DNA from 2 places in the Mesorhizobium sp. P160927 genome. Region 1 is predicted to be linked to the other one. Evidence: predicted binding sites of a transcription regulator. Region 1 holds the regulator's gene; the other holds the start of a gene.
What was found. The regulator PhoB, encoded in region 1, activates phosphate uptake and scavenging genes when phosphate is short. The targets are predictions, from matches to a motif close to TGTCATNNANCTGTCAT.
Positions count from the first base shown of each region.

Region 2: the regulator PhoB is predicted to act here: its motif matches at 2,338-2,354, upstream of ppk2 (polyphosphate kinase 2).

Region 1 is NZ_JBYMDW010000001.1:245,377-251,361, forward strand. Features, by position in the region: gene xylF (D-xylose ABC transporter substrate-binding protein) at 1-819, opposite strand, end outside; gene AC3CB8_RS01215 (ROK family protein) at 1,086-2,321, shown strand; gene phoB (phosphate regulon transcriptional regulator PhoB) at 2,324-3,013, opposite strand; gene phoU (phosphate signaling complex protein PhoU) at 3,033-3,740, opposite strand; gene pstB (phosphate ABC transporter ATP-binding protein PstB) at 3,766-4,569, opposite strand; gene pstA (phosphate ABC transporter permease PstA) at 4,566-5,417, opposite strand; gene pstC (phosphate ABC transporter permease subunit PstC) at 5,421-5,985, opposite strand, start outside.
Region 2 is NZ_JBYMDW010000001.1:3,650,514-3,656,498, forward strand. Features, by position in the region: gene AC3CB8_RS17655 (glycosyl transferase family 90) at 1-3, shown strand, start outside; gene AC3CB8_RS17660 (glycosyl transferase family 90) at 143-1,114, shown strand; gene AC3CB8_RS17665 (aldo/keto reductase) at 1,139-2,182, opposite strand; gene ppk2 (polyphosphate kinase 2) at 2,459-3,379, shown strand; gene AC3CB8_RS17675 (dihydrofolate reductase family protein) at 3,631-4,275, opposite strand; gene AC3CB8_RS17680 (hypothetical protein) at 4,462-4,683, opposite strand; gene hemB (porphobilinogen synthase) at 4,785-5,816, opposite strand; gene AC3CB8_RS17690 (DUF2066 domain-containing protein) at 5,930-5,985, opposite strand, start outside.

The DNA of each region.
Region 1 (5,985 bases):
GTTCTTGCCGAGTTCGCGCGCGTCCTTCCACACCGACACGGTCTGGGTGCCGAGCGCGATGCGGTTGAGCGCGGCGTGGTCGCCGTCCTGGCCAGAGACCGGCACGGTGCCGGCGAGCCCCTGCGCCGTCAGCGCCGCGACCACGCCGCCGGCGGTGCCGTCATTGGCGGCGACCACAGCGTCGACCTTGTTGTCGTTGGCGGTGAGGAACTGTTCCATGTTCTTCTGGGCGTTGGCGGGTAGCCAGCCGTCCGTATAGGCTTCGCCGACATTCTTGATCTTGCCGCTGTCCATGGCTGCCTTCAGCACTTCCATCGAGCCCGAGAACAGGAAGTCGGCATTCGGATCGGCGCCCGAGCCCTTGATGAAGACGTAATTGCCCTCAGGCTTCGCCTTGAACACTTCGCGGGCCTGCATGCGGCCGACTTCCTTGTTGTCGAAGGTCAGGTAGAAGACGTCCTTGTTCTCGATCAGGCGGTCATAGCCGACGACCGGAATGCCCTCGTCGAGCGCTTTCTGTACCGCCGGGCCGATGGCCGACGCGTCCTGCGCCAGGATGATCAGCGAACTGGCGCCCTGCGAAATCAGGCTCTCGACATCGGTCAGCTGTTTGCCGGGATTGGACTGCGCATCGGCGGAAATGTACTTGTCGCCCGCGGCCTCGATGGCCTTCTTCATGGCCGCCTCGTCGGTCTTCCAGCGCTCTTCCTGGAAGTTCGACCACGACACGCCGATCACTTTGTCCTTCGCCTGAGCGACCGACGCGAGCGTAAGCGACATGGCGACACCCGCCAGAATGGCGACTGTGAATCTCTTCATGATATCCTCCCTGCGCCCGCGTGTGGCGCGACCAAACTGGCCCCAAAGGCCGGCACGAAGGCCCTATTTTTTCGAGCCTCGAAAAAACACTGGTCCATCGCCGGAACCCTGTCAACATCGATTATGACGGATTTTGAGGTGCCGGAAGCCTTTTTTCGAGCCTCGCAATAAATAAATGACAGCCCCAGCCGCTTCTGCCAGTATTCGACCTGTTGCCGAGGGTGTTCGAGGAGGCGTCAAGAACCGCGGCGACGGGGAGGGAAATCATGTCGGTCGGAATCCGCCACGACGATCTGCGCCGGCGCAATCGCGCAATGGTGATTGGGGCCGTGCGCCGGGGTGGCCAGCCCTCGCGCACCGAGATCGCCGCCACCACCGCCCTCAGCCACTCGACTATATCGGCCATATCAGCCGACCTGATCGGCGAAGGTATCCTGAGCGAAGGCAAGCCGAACGAGGCCGGCTCACTGAAACGCGGCCGGCCGCAGGTTGGCCTTGGCCTCAACCCCGAGGCCGCGGCGGTCATGACCGTGGTGCTGTCGCTGAATTTCCTCTCCGTCGCCGTCATCGACTACGCCGGCCAGGTGATATCGGAGGAGCAGCGCCGGCTGGACACGCTGACCATGTCGCGCGAGGCGCTGATCGGCGAATGCGTGGCCATCGTCCGGCGCCGCCTCGAGGATCCCGACCTCGACGTCGCCAGCATCGCCCGCATCGCGCTGGCGATCCAGGGCATCACCGACACCGAGGCGCGCGCCATGCTGTGGTCGCCGATCACGCCCCAGACGGACATTGCCTTCGCCGATATACTCGAAGCCGAATTCGGCATCCCCGCCACCATGGAGAACGACTGCAACATGATGGCGGTGGCGCTGCGCTGGCGCGACCCCGAGCGCTACCGCGACGACTTCATCGCCATCCTGCTCTCGCACGGCATCGGCATGGGCCTGGTGCTGAAGGGCGAGCTGTTCACAGGCACCCATTCCTCGGGCGGCGAGTTCGGCCACATGATCCATCGCCCGGGCGGCGCGCTCTGCCGCTGCGGGCGGCGCGGCTGCGTCGAGGCCTATGCCGGCAACTATGCCATCTGGCGCAATGCAGGACAGATGGGTGAGGACGCCAAACCGGTCGACGTCAGCGACGCCGACATGCGTGCATTGGCGGCCACGGCGCGCGAAAGAGACGGACCGGAACGCGAGGCCTATCGCAAGGCCGGGGAGGCGCTGGGCTATGGGCTTGGCAGCCTGTTCGCGCTGATCGATCCGGCGCCCGTTGCGATGGTCGGCGTCAGCGCCGCCGCCTTCGATCTGATCGAGCCGGCCTTGCGCGAGGCCATCGCCCAGACCGCCGGCGGCCAGCATTCGACGTCGATTTCCTTCGATACAGAGCCGAACGAATTGCCGCTGATCCGCGAGGGCTGCGCCATGCGCGCGCTCACCTTCGTCGACCAGGAGATCTTCGCGCCGGGCATGCAGGTGAGATCCGGCAAGAACGTGGCCTGATCTCAATCCTCGCGGATCGCGTAGCCTGCGCCACGGATGGTGCGTATCACATCGGGCATGCGGCCATTGTTTACCGCCTTGCGCAGGCGGCCGACATGCACATCCACGGTGCGCTCGTCGATGTAGATCGTCTCGCCCCAGACATTGTCGAGCAACTGGCTGCGCGAGAATACGCGGCCGGGATGGCGCATCATGAACTCGAGCAGGCGGAACTCGGTCGGTCCGAGCCGGATCTCGCTCTTCTTGCGATAGACCCGGTGCGATTCGCGGTCGAGCACGATGTCGCCGACCTTGAGCACGCTGGACAACACTTCCGGCTTGGCGCGGCGCAGCAGCGCCTTGACCCGGGCCATGAATTCCGGCGTCGAGAACGGTTTGACCAGATAGTCGTCGGCGCCGGTCGAGAGGCCGCGCACGCGGTCGCTCTCCTCGCCGCGCGCCGTCAGCATGATGATCGGCAACCGCTCCGTCTCGGGCCGCATACGCAGGCGCCGACAGAGTTCGATGCCGGAAACCGCCGGCACCATCCAGTCGAGCACCAGGAGGTCGGGCACGTTTTCCTGGAGGCGGATCTCGGCTTCGTCGCCGCGTGTCACCACCTCGACCTGGTAACCCTCGGACTCCAGATTGTAGCGGAGGAGCACGCCCAGCGGCTCCTCGTCCTCCACCACCATGATGCGTGGCGCGATCATCGATTGATCATCCCTGCCGTCAAGCCGCCGGCACCGACATCGCCGTCTCGTCCTGCTTCGGACGGTTGGCGGGCAGTTGCGTGCCGGTCAGCACATAATACGCATTCTCGGCAATGTTGGTCACATGGTCGCCGATGCGTTCGAGATTCTTGGCGCAGAACAAAAGATGCGTGCAAGCAGTGATGTTGCGGGGATCCTCCATCATGTAGGTCAGGAGTTCGCGGAAGACCGAAGTGTATTTGACATCGATGCGTTCGTCGTCATTCCTGAGCTTGGCGAGGGCGGCGGCATCGCCGGCCGCATATTCCTCGACCACGCCCTGCACCTGGATCAGCACCAGCTGCGCCATGGAGTCTATGGAATGCGACAGGTCGCGCGGCGTGGCGGTGAGGCCGACGGAGCCGACGCGCTTGGCGATGTTCTTGGCAAGGTCGCCGATGCGTTCGAGATCGCCCGCCATGCGGATCGAGCCGACCACATGACGCAGATCGTCGGCCATCGGCTGGCGCTTGGCGATCAGGGTGATGGCGCGATCATCGAGTTCGCGCTGGCGCGCGTCCATGATGGCGTCGTCGGAGACGACGCGCTGTGCCAGCGCGTTGTCGGAATTCAGCAGCGCCTTGGTGGCGCCGCCGACCATAATGCCGGCGAGATCGCCCATGTCGCTGATCAGCCTGCTGATCTGTCCGAGATCCTCGTCGAAGGCTGCGACTGTGTGTTCGGCCATGATCCTGGTCCTCGTATGCGTGAGATCAGCCGAAGCGGCCGGTGATATAATCCTGCGTGCGCTTCTCGCGAGGCGACGTGAAGATCTTCTCGGTCTTGTCGAATTCGACCAGCTCGCCCAGATACATGAAAGCCGTCTGCTTCGAGACGCGCGCGGCCTGCTGCATGTTGTGGGTGACGATGACGATTGTGTAGTCGGCTTGCAACTCGTCGATCAATTCCTCGATCTTCGCGGTCGACAATGGGTCGAGCGCCGACGCCGGCTCATCGAGCAGGATGACCTCCGGCTTCACCGCCACCGTGCGGGCGATGCAAAGCCGCTGCTGCTGGCCGCCGGACAGGCTGAGGCCGCTGGCATTGAGCTTGTCCTTGACCTCGTTCCAGAGCGCGGCGCGTTTCAACGCCTGCTCGACACGGCCGTCCATCTCGGCCTTGCCGATCTTCTCATAGAGCCGGACGCCGAAGGCGATGTTCTCATAGATCGACATCGGGAACGGCGTCGGCTTCTGGAACACCATGCCGATCTTGGTGCGCAACAGGTTGAGGTCCTGCGAGCGGTCGAGAACGTTCTGGCCGTCGAGCAGCACCTGACCCTCGGCGGTCTGCTTGGGGTAGAGCTCGTAGATGCGGTTGAAGACGCGCAGCAGCGTCGACTTTCCGCAACCCGACGGTCCGATGAAGGCAGTCACGCTGCGCTCGGGCAGCGACAAGGTGATGTCCTTCAGCGCCTTCGACTGGCCGTAGTAGAAATTGAGGTTCTTGACCTCGATCTTCGCCTTGGCGGCTGCCTCGGCGGCAATCGTCATGTCTGGAGACAACATCTGGCTCATTTGTCCTCTCTGCGTCCGGTCAGGCTGCGCGCGAAGATGCTGAGCGCGAGAACCGTCAATGTGATTATGAGTGCGCCGGTCCAGGCCAGTTGCTGCCATTCCTCGTAGGGGCTGAGAGCGAACTGGAAAATGGTGACCGGCAGGCTGGCCATCGGCGCGTTGAGGTTGCTCGACCAGAACTGGTTGTTCAGCGCCGTGAAAAGAAGTGGCGCGGTCTCGCCGGAGATGCGGGCGATCGACAGCAATATGCCGGTGACGATGCCGGACAGTGCCGCGCGGTAAGCGACCGACTTGATGACCACCCAGCGCGGCGCGCCGATCGCGGTGCCGGCTTCGCGCAAGGCGTTCGGCACCAGGTTGAGCATGTCCTCGGTGGTGCGCACGACCACGGGGATGACCAGGATGGCCAGCGCGACGGCGCCGGCGATGGCCGAGAAATGCCCCATCGGCCGCACCATCAATTCGTAGACGAAAAGGCCGATGATGATCGACGGCGCTGACAGCAGGATGTCGTTGATGAACCGCACCACGGTGGTGAGCTTGGAGAAACGGCCATATTCGGCCATGTAGGTGCCGGCGAGGACACCGATCGGCGTGCCGACGATGACGGCGATGACGGTCATCACCACGCTGCCATAGATGGCGTTGAGCAGGCCGCCCGCATCGCCGGGGGGCGGCGTCATCCGCGTGAAGACGTCAAGGGACAGCCCGGCGGCGCCTTTGTAGACCAGCGCGCCGAGGATCAGTGCCAGCCAGGCAAGCCCGATGCCCGCGGCGACGACGCACAGCGTCATCATCACCGAGTTTCTGGTCTTGCGGCGGCTGTGAAGCGACGAGGCTGTCGACATCGGTCAGGCTCCGGTGCGGGCGTCGATGCGCATCAGCATGTAGCGTGCGATGGCAAGGATGAGGAAGGTGATGACGAACAGGATCAGGCCGAGCGCCACCAGCGAGGACGTGTAGAGATCGCCGACGGCTTCGGTGAATTCATTGGCGATGGTCGCGGAGATTGTCGTTGCCGGCGCGAACAGCGAGGTAGAGATGCGATGCGCGTTTCCGATGACGAAGGTTACCGCCATGGTTTCGCCAAGCGCGCGGCCGAGGCCGAGCATGACGCCGCCCATGATGCCGATGCGGGTGTAGGGGATGACGACGCGGCGCGTCACTTCCCAGGTCGTGCAGCCAATGCCGTAGGCGGACTCCTTCAGCACCGGCGGCACCGTGTCGAACACGTCCTTGGTGATCGAGGTGATGAAGGGCAGCACCATGATGGCGAGGATCAGCGACGAGGTCAGCAGGCCGATGCCGTAGGGCGGGCCGGCAAACAGACTGCTAAGGCCGGGAATGCCATGGAACACGCTGATGATGAATGGTTGCACTGTCGTCTGCAGGAACGGTGCCAACACGAACAGGCCC
Region 2 (5,985 bases), 3.4 Mb from region 1:
TAGTTGCGGCGCTCGGTCGAGGCAGCTAGCCATGCATTGGGGTGCTATCGGAATGCGTGGCTGGATGATACGGCAATCATGCTGCGGGAACCATCCCGACCGTCATTTGTTTGAACGCGTTTATCTTTGATCAAAAGAACCCATGGCCACCCTCCAACGAACGACGGCAAAGGTCTTCTACTATGCGCGGAACGTCATGCGCGATATCGCGCCGCAGGCGATCTTCCGGCGGCGATTGGCCAGCCGCCTGCAGCAGGCCAGACTCTCGGACGAGGCCGTGCGCCGGCGTCTGAATCACTACAACAAGCTGCAGGACGCTTTTACGCCAGGCCCGGATGCGGTGCGCATCGACAAGATACCGTTTGAACCGAGCATGTACTATTACGACCTGAAGGAATTTGCCCGCTATTTCGATCCATCATTGCTCATCGACCTGAAGTTCGGCGATGTCATCGGCGTGCCCAAGCTGCCGACCCTCGTCAAGGACCGGCCGATCCGCGCCGACAACAGCAATGCCGTCGTCATGAAGTTCAACAAATTCCGCCACTTCCACATGCCCGTCGATACCGTCGCCTTCGCCGACAAGCGCCCTGCCGTGGTCTGGCGCGGCGACCTCAACAATCCGATCAGAACACGGTTCCTGGATGTCGCGCGCGACCTGCCGTTCTGCGATGCCGGTTCGCACAAGCGCAGCGCACCGGCTAAGTACAGCAAGCCCTTCCTCAGCATCAGCCAGCACCTGCGCTATCGCTACATCGTCTCGCTGGAGGGCAATGACGTGGCGACCAACCTCAAATGGATCATGAATTCCAACTCGCTCTGTCTGATGCCGCCGCCGACCTACGAAACATGGTTCGGCGAGAGCCAGCTCGAGGCCGGTGTCCACTATGCGCCGCTCGACCCCGATTTTGCCGATCTCGGCGCAAAAGTGCGCTATTTCGAAGCGCACCCGGCCGCGGCGGAGCGCATCATAGCCGCAGCCAATGCCTATTGCCGCAAATTCTCAAATGAACGGGACGAGCATTCGATCTCCTTGCTCGTCCTCTACAAATATTTCGTGCTCGGCGGCCAGATCGAACCCGATCCCGAACTCTGGCGGTTTATCGGCGGCTAGCTCTTGCTCTCGGCCTGATGCCGATCAGATATCGCTGCGGTCGAGAACCAGATCGGCGGGGCCGAAGCGATCCTTCGCTGTTAGTTGCTGGTGCCAGTAGGGGTAGAGCAGGGGCGGCCGGCTGACCGCGTCGAGGCGCTGGCGTTCTTCGGTGCCGAGCTTCAGGGCCGCCGCCGCAAGGTTGTCCTTGAGCTGAACGTCATTGCGGGCGCCGATCACCAGCGAGGAGACGGCAGGGCGACCGAGCAGCCAGGCGAGCGCCACCTGCGCCGCCGAGACGCCACGATCCTTGCCGATGTCGACCAGCACATCGACAATCCGCCACAGCCGGTCCTCGTCGCGGATCGGCGGCTCGGACCAGCCGGCAAGCTGGCGAGCGGTCGGGCTGTCACGGCGGTATTTGCCCGACAGCAGGCCGCCGGCGAGCGGGCTCCAGACCAGAACGCCCAGCCCCTGATCGACCGAGATCGGCAAGAGCTCGTACTCGGCCTCGCGTGCTTCCAGCGTATAGTGGATCTGCTGGGTGACGAAGCGTTGCTGGTGACGGCTGTCGCTGATGGAAAGCGCCTTCATCACCTGCCAGCCGGAATAGTTGGAGCAGCCGATGTAGCGCACCTTGCCCTGGCTGACCAAACTGTCGAGCGCGGCAACGGTCTCCTCGAGTGGGGTGAGGCCGTCCCATTGGTGGACGAAATAGATGTCGATGACATCGGTCTTCAAGCGCTTCAGACTGCTCTCGCATTCACGGATCAGATGGTGGCGCGACAGGCCCTCGTCGTTCGGGCCCTTGCCGATCCGCATCCGCGCCTTTGACGCGATCAGCACATCGTTCTTGCGCTTGCCGCCGAGCGCTTCGCCAATGATCTCTTCGGAGAGGCCGTTGGAATAGACGTTGGCGGTGTCGATGAGGTTGATGCCGGCATCGATGCACATGTCCATCATCCGCTTGGCTTCGGCGAGATCGCTGTTGCCGACCGCCGCGAAGGGCCCCGCGCCGCCGAATGTCATGGTGCCAAGCGTCAGTGTCGAAACCTTCAGGCCGGAACGGCCAAGGGTGCGGTATTCCATGTCAGATCCTCACGATTTGTTGAAGAGGCGTGCCGCCAAGGCAGGCCTGGAATGCGACCGCATTTGTAGGACAATTCAGCCTGCTTGTCGCCATGCAACGACGGTCGATCGATCGTACATTGCGGAATATGCAACGTCGGAAATTGCGCTCGGGCTGCAATAAAACCGTCACCGCCGGCCTATATTGAAGTCGGCTCAGGTGTTTCCATTCAGGCCGCTGGCCAGCAATTGGGGCGCCAGTGGTAACCGAGAGGGCTTGCAAGCGGAGCAGTTGATATGACCGAGCTGAAACAGAATTCCCCTGCCAAGGACTGGCTTGAGGCCGAGCTCGCCGACACGCTCGACGAGGACTATGAGCTCGAAATGTCGGAGCCGGCCCTCTCTATGGAGATCGCCAAGATCTACAAGAACTCGCATCCGCCTTCGATCGATCGCATGCGGTATTTTCGCGACCTGATCAGCCTCCAGTCCGAATTGATCAAGCTGCAATCCTGGGTCGCCTACCACAAGAAGAAACTGGTGGTGATATTCGAGGGCCGCGACTCCGCCGGCAAGGGCGGCGTCATCAAGCGCATCACACAGCGGCTCAATCCGCGTATCTGCCGCGTCGTGGCGCTTCCGGCTCCGACCGAACGCGAGAAGTCGCAATGGTATTTCCAGCGCTATGTCCCGCATTTGCCCGCAGGCGGCGAGATCGTTTTGCTCGACCGCTCCTGGTACAACCGCTCCGGCGTCGAACGGGTAATGGGTTTTGCCAACCCCGAGCAGGTCGAGGAGTTCTTCCATGACGTGCCGGAGTTCGAGCGCATGCTGGTGCGCTCGGGCATCACCGTGGTCAAATACTGGTTCTCGATCACCGACGAGGAACAACAAATGCGCTTCCTGATGCGTATCCACGACCCGATGAAACAGTGGAAGCTGTCGCCGATGGACCTGCAGTCGCGGGTGCGCTGGGAACAGTACACCAAGGCCAAGGAGGAGACCTTCGCCCGCACCAACATTCCCGAGGCGCCCTGGTTCATCGTCGAGGGTAACGACAAGAAGCGCGCGCGGCTGAACTGCATCGACCATTTGCTCAAGCAGCTGCCGTATGAAGAGGTGCCACACGAGGAGATCACGCTGCCGGAGCGCGTCTTCAACCCGGAATACGAGCGCCAGGTGCTGCCGCGCGAACTTTACGTGCCGGAGAAGTATTGAGCGAGAGTTTTGTCCTTCTCCCCGTCACTACGGGGAGAAGGTGCCGGCAGGCGGATGAGGGGCGGCGCTGGCTTTGATAATTGAGCCCGGATCAACCCCGCGCGCGCTATGTTCTTCTGCTGACACATTGCCATCTGACATGCTCGACAGCGCAATCTTCTAGCGCTAGCGCCGCCCCTCATTGTCCTGCCGGACATTTCTCCCCGTATAGTGACAGGGAGAAACGGGCGTTCGTCGAGGGTTTCGCCACCTTACGCCCGCTTGATCACCACATGCGTGGCAAGCGCCGTCGCCACTTGCTCGGTGCATTGATAGCCAAGCTTCACCATATCCAGCCCCGCAAAAAGGTTCTCGCCTCTGCCAAGCAGCACCGGCGAGATCGCCAGGTGCATCTCGTCGATCAGCTTTTCCTGCAGATACTGCCGGACGGTGGAGACGCCGCCGCCGACTCGCACGTCCTTGCCTGACGCGGCCGCTTTGGCCTGTTCGAGAGCCGAATGAATGCCGTCGGTTACGAAATAAAAGGTCGTGCCGCCTTCCATCACGATGGGATCGCGCTTGTAATGCGTCAGCACGAAGGTCGGGACGTGATAGGGCGGGTTGTCGCCCCACCAGCCCTTCCAGCTGTCGTCAGGCCATTCGCCGCGGATCGGCCCGAACATGTTGCGGCCGAGGATCCAGGCGCCGACATTCTCGAAGCTGCGCGCCGCAAAGTCTTCGTCGACGCCTGTCTCGCCGCCTTCCTCGCCAAACATCTTGCGGAAGGTGCGGGTGCTGAAAGCCCATTTGTGCAGGGCCGGTCCGCCGACTCCGAGCGGATTTTCAAGGCTCTGATCGGGACCGGCGCCATAGCCGTCAAGCGACAGGCTGAAAGCGTTGACGCGAAGTTTGGACATGAGGACCTCCTTCTTGAGAGCCAGTTGTATTTTGCAAGCGGTTTTCTAGCAAACTGATTTTGAATTGCAAGCGGTTTTTCGAGGCGGGAAAGGTGTTTCCGAATCTTGCCGCCAAGCTACGGCCACCGCCTCATTGCCCGGTCAGTTGGCGCGCGACGATTCCAAGGTCCTCGCTGTGGCTAATCGTCAGGTCGCGGCGGCCAGCGCCTGCCGCATGGCTTTCGCCATCGTCTTGGCATGGCAATAGGCAAGCATGACCGTTTCCTCGGGTTGCGGCGAAGCCTTCGTCAGTGCCCGCCTTGCCGACACCGTCGCCCGACGGTGAAACGGGTCAGGAAGCATCCTCAGGAGGCGTTCGCCATACCGCTTGGCCGAGGTGCGGGCCGCCTCCGGCCGTGCTTCGATCATAGCTGCAGCTGCCAGTTTTTGTCAGCGGGTTTTCGATGGAACAGCCGACCAATCGAAGGAAGTGGTGACATCTACTGAAGTGCCTTGCCCGGGAAGTCGGGCTACCCCTTCAGCATCACAGCCACTTCGGGTGCGAAATAGGTCAGGATGCCGTCACAGCCGGCGCGCTTGAAGGCGAGCAACGATTCCAGCATCGCCTTCTCGCCATCGATCCAGCCATTGGAATCAGCCGCCTTGATCATCGAATATTCGCCCGAGACCTGGTAGGCGAAGGTCGGCATCTGGAATTCGTCCTTCAGCCGGCGAATGATATCGAGATAGGGCAGGCCGGGCTTGACCATCAGCATGTCGGCGCCCTCGGCGATGTCCTGCTCGGCCTCGCGCACCGCCTCGTCCGAATTGGCGTGGTCGATATAATAGGTCTTCTTGTCGCCCTTGAGCAGGCCGGCGGTGCCGACCGCCTCGCGATAGGGGCCGTAGAAGGCCGAGGCGAATTTGGTGGCGTAGGACATGATCGCCACGTCCTGGAAACCGTTGGCGTCGAGCGCGTCGCGGATGCCGCCGATACGGCCGTCCATCATGTCGGACGGCGCGATGATGTCGGCGCCGGCCGCCGCCTGGATGACGGCCGCCGCCGCGACCTGTTCGACGGTCTCGTCATTGACGATGATGCCATCGCGCAGGATGCCGTCATGGCCATGGCTGGTGAACGGGTCGAGTGCGGCGTCGGTGATGATGCCGATCTCGGGTACCGCGTCCTTGATGGCACGCGTGGCGCGGTTGATGATGTTTTCCGGGTCGAGGATGTGGGACCCCGTCTGGTCTCGCAGGCCGAGATCGACGTTGGGAAAGGTGGCAAGAGCCGGGATGCCGAGCTTGGCCGCCCGTTCGGCCTCCTTGACGGCAAGGTCGACCGAAAGCCGGAAGACGCCGGGCATGGCGGCAATCGGCTCTCGGATATTCCTGCCCTCGACAACGAATATCGGCCAGATCAGGTCGTCCACCGAAAGCCTGTTCTCCTGCACGAGCCGGCGCGACCAGTCGGCCTTGCGCATGCGGCGCAGGCGGCGGCTACCGGTGACGTCATCGACGCTGCGCGCGCCGGCAGCTTTTGCTGGGGTGAATTTGTTCATGGCCAAAACTCCGGATCCGCTGCTTTTACCACGAGCCCTTGGTGCTGACCAATGCGACACGTTTGTGCCAGTGCCGAAAGCTGCCACAGCGCTGTCCCACCACGCCTATTGGGTCAGGGCTGCCCATTGCCCGAAAGGATCCGTGCCGCGCCTCCTATTGCCACACGGA